2 regions of the Kingella potus genome follow, and region 1 is predicted to be linked to the other one. Evidence: predicted binding sites of a transcription regulator. Region 1 holds the regulator's gene; the other holds the start of a gene.
What was found. Region 1 encodes FNR, which switches genes on or off when oxygen is low (the NO sensors DNR and NnrR bind a similar motif). Its sites were predicted from a motif close to TTGATNNNNATCAA; they were not measured.
Positions count from the first base shown of each region.

Region 2: ccoN (cytochrome-c oxidase, cbb3-type subunit I) is a predicted target of FNR. The motif match lies at 1,366-1,379, and genes of this name have one in related genera.

Region 1 covers NZ_UGJJ01000001.1:1,000,316-1,002,519, forward strand. Annotated here, with positions in the region: gene DYE40_RS04565 (LysR substrate-binding domain-containing protein) at 1-799, shown strand, start outside; gene fnr (fumarate/nitrate reduction transcriptional regulator Fnr) at 863-1,597, opposite strand; gene hemN (oxygen-independent coproporphyrinogen III oxidase) at 1,741-2,204, shown strand, end outside.
Region 2 covers NZ_UGJJ01000001.1:897,327-899,530, reverse strand. Annotated here, with positions in the region: gene ccoN (cytochrome-c oxidase, cbb3-type subunit I) at 1-1,099, opposite strand, end outside; gene DYE40_RS04010 (M61 family metallopeptidase) at 1,426-2,204, shown strand, end outside.

The DNA of each region.
Region 1 (2,204 bases):
CAGCGGCAAGCGGATTGTGTCGGTATCGCAGCCGGGTAAGGCGGTTTTGCAGATGTCGGAGCGGATTTTGCGCGATATTCAGAATATTAAAAACATCGGCAACGAGTTTGCCAAGCAGGAAGACGGGATTCTGACTATTGCCGCCACGCATACGGCGGCGCGTTACATACTGCCGCCCGTGGTGGCTTCTTTTGCTTCCGTTTATCCGAGAGTCAGACTGAATATCAGGCAGGGTACGCCTGAGGCTGTGCGGCAGATGGTTTCAGACGGCCTGGCCGATTTTGCGGTAACGTCGGAGTTGTCGGAAATGCCCGCCGAGCTGCGCGGCATTCCCTGTTTCCGCCATCATTACGCGCTGGTTGTTCCGGACAACCATCCTTTGCTCGATCACCGCGGTGCGCTGACGATTCCGTTGATTGCAGCTTATCCGCTGGTTACTTACGAATTTGCTTTCGACAGACATTCGGGGATTGCCCGTGCTTTTGCCAAGGCGGGTGTCGCCAAGCCGGATGTTGCTTTGTCGGTGGCGGACAGCGATGTGTTGAAAACATATGTCAGGCTGGGCTTGGGTATCGGCATTATGGCCAAGGCGGCTTATGACGCGCAGGCGGATCGGGGTTTGACGCTGGTGGATGTTTCACAGCTTTTCGAACCGTGCGACAGCGGCATTATTATGCGCGGCGACAGTTATCTGCGCGGCTATATTTATGAGTTTGTCGAGATGCTCAATCCGGATTTGACCAAAGTGAGGCTGGATCAGTTGCTTTATTCGCCGGTGGTCGAGGACTTTTCCATCTGAAACGCATCCGAAAAAAGAAACACGGCGCAGACGGAAAATCCGTTTGCGCCGTGTTTTCGCTTTTCAGACGGCATGCATGCCGCCGGATACCATTTGGTTGAGTATTTCCGGTTTCAGCAGCCGGATGTGTTTGTGTTCCACCGAAATCAGTTCTTCCTGATGGAAGCGCGACAGCGTGCGGCTGACCGTTTCCAGCTTTAAGCCCAAATAGCTGCCGATTTCTTCGCGCGACATGCGCAGGATGAAATCGTTTGCGGCAAACCCGCGATAGTGCAGCCGCCGCGACAGGTTGAGCAGAAAAGCGGCAATCCGTTCCTCTGCACGCATATTGCCCAAAAGCAGCATCACGCCCTGATCGCGCACGATTTCGCGGCTCATCAGGCGGAAAAAATGGTTTTGGATACTGGGGATGGTTTTGCCCAATTCTTCAATATGGGCGAACGGCAGTTCGCACACTTCGCTGTCTTCCAAGGCCACGGCATCGCAGCTGTGCGTATGCATGCAGATGCCGTCCATCCCGATCAGTTCGCCCGACATAAAAAAGCCGGTTACCTGATCGCGCCCGTCCTGTGTGGCGACGGTGGTTTTGAAGAAGCCGGTGCGGATGGCAAACAGCGAATGGAAAGTTGCGCCCGCGCGAAACAGAAACTCGCCTTTTTTCAGGCGGTGGCTTTGCTTGATGACGGTATCCAACTGTTCGAACTCTTTGGGGTGCAGGCCGACCGGCAAGCACAGCTCACGCAGCGAGCAGGACGAACACAGTGTTTTCATCGGTTGGTGCAAAGTGTGTGCTGCCATAAGTATCGTCCTTTATCTCTCTGATTTTTAAAGTCTTGGCCGGGTGTGTGCGGTTTGGGATTGACTCATGTCAAGGCGCGGGCGGCAAATTTGTGCGATTCTAGCAAACAAAGATAAATTTGACTAATATCAAATACCGACACATGAAAACCATACGCATAAACAACGCCTCCGCTCCCGAATTCGACCGCGAACTCATTTCAGCCCTTCCGTCCAGCGGCCCGCGCTACACGTCTTATCCCACGGCCGACCGTTTCCATCAGGATTTCGGCGAAGCCGAATATCTTGAAGCCCTTGCCCTGCGCGGTGCGGGTGCTTTGAACAAGCCGCTTTCCCTCTACATCCATATCCCTTTCTGCGACACCATCTGTTATTACTGCGGCTGCAACAAAATCATTACCAAAGACAAAACCCGCGCCGACGAATACTTGGAATACCTCGAACGCGAGATGGCATTGCTGGCCCCGCATCTGAACGGCAGCAGCCCCCTTGCCCAACTCCATTTCGGCGGCGGCACCCCCACCTTTCTTTCAGACGGCCAACTCGACCGTGTGTTTGCCATGATACGCCGGCACTTTACCCTGCTGCCCGACGGCGAATACTCCAT
Region 2 (2,204 bases), 100 kb from region 1:
GGGGAATCATGTAGTAAACCGAACCGATGGTTACAAAACCCACCCAGCCGAGCGCACCCGCGTGAACGTGGCCGACCGTCCAGTCGGTATAGTGGCTCAGGGCATTGACGGTTTTGATCGACATCATCGGGCCTTCAAAGGTGGACATACCGTAGAAGGACAGGGAAACAATGAGGAATTTCAGAATGGGGTCGGTGCGCAGCTTGTGCCATGCACCGGAGAGGGTCATGATGCCGTTGATCATGCCGCCCCAGGAAGGTGCGAAAAGAATCAGGGAAAGCACCATGCCGACAGACTGCGTCCAGTCGGGCAGCGCGGTGTAGTGCAGATGGTGCGGTCCGGCCCACATATAGGTAAAGATCAGCGCCCAAAAGTGGACAACCGACAAACGGTAGGAATAAACGGGGCGGCCTGCCTGCTTGGGTACGAAATAGTACATCATGCCCAAAAAGCCGGCGGTCAGGAAAAAGCCCACGGCATTGTGGCCGTACCACCACTGCACCATCGCATCAATCGCGCCGGAGTAAACGGAATACGACTTCATGATGCCGACCGGCAGGCTGAGGTTGTTGACGATGTGCAGCAGGGCGACGGCAAGGATGAAGCTGCCATAGAACCAGTTGGCCACATAAATGTGTTTGATTTTGCGCTTGGCGATTGTACCGAAGAATACGATGGCGTAGGCCACCCACACCAGCGTGATCAAAATGTCGATCGGCCATTCCAGTTCGGCGTATTCCTTGCCTTGCGTATAGCCGAGGGGAAAGCTGATTGCCGCAGCCAAAATCACGGCCTGCCAGCCCCAAAAGGTAAATCCGGCCAGCCAGCCGCCGAACAGCCGCGTATTACAGGTGCGCTGCACGACATAATAGGAAGTACCGATCAGACCGCAGCCGCCGAAAGCGAAAATAACCGCATTGGTATGCAGCGGGCGGATACGGCCGAAGTGGAACCACGGGCCGATTTCAGACAAATTGAGTGCGGGCCAAAACAGCTGGGCGGCGGCAATCACCCCCACCAGCATACCCACAATCCCCCAAACTACAGTCATGACGGCGAACTGCCGCACCACTTTGTAGTTATAAGTTTGCGCTTCCATGAAAGTCTCCATTAAACACGGAAAATAAATCCGATGTCCCGCAGGCGGCAGAGCCGCAATGCAGGTCTTTTTCCATCAGGCCGCCGCAGCGGGCGGCCGTTTTACCGAACACAGCACGGGACATATCTGCTTGGCAAAGCCTCGGCATACCGCCATAATGGCCTGCACAAGCACTGAAAAGAAACCGCCTTGTCAAGAAAAACCGATTTCTTTACATTAAATTCCCATATGCTTTACAAGGTTATAGATTTTATCTAATTTATGGTTTGACACCAATCAATTAATTTTTAACATTGCCTGACGCTATTGCCTTAATTAATTACATCATGATACTCCACACCCTGCGCCCCGAACCCAATGCCCACTACTGGCACATTACCCTTTCTTTCGCACAGCAGGAGGACGTTCCCGCCGTCCTCAAACTTGCCAACTGGGTACCCGGCAGCTACACCATCCGCGACTTTGCCCGCCACATCGTCGAAATCCACGCCGAATGCGACGGACGGCCCGCCGCCCTCATCCAAACCGCCAAAAACACCTGGCATACCGCCGCACAGGCGGGCGAATGGCGCATACGCTACACCGTATATGCCTACGATCTTTCCGTCCGCGCCGCCTATCTGACCGCCGAACGCGGTTTTTTCGACGGCGCGTGCCTCTTTTTCGCCATCGAAGGCCGTCTGAACGAAGCGCAAACCCTCGTTCTCGAACACCTGCCCGCCGGCTGGCTCACCGCCACCACCCTGCCCCGCGCCGCCGAAAACACGTTTCAGACGGCCTCATACGGCGAACTCCTCGACCACCCCGTCGAACTCGGCCGCCTCGAAACCATTACATTCGAAGCAAACGGCATCCCCCACCGCATCGTCCTCAGCGGCAGCTATCCCGACTTCGACCGAGACCGCCTGTGCCGCGACGTACAACGCATTTGCGCCACCCAGCTTGCCATGTTCCCCGCGCCTGCCCCGTTTGCCGAATATCTCTTCCTGCTCCACCTCGGCGACAAAATCTACGGCGGCCTCGAACACCGCAGCAGCACCGCCCTGCACGCCGGCCGCCACACCCTGCCCCCGCACGGCCTTGCCGGAGCAAACGCAGCCTACAC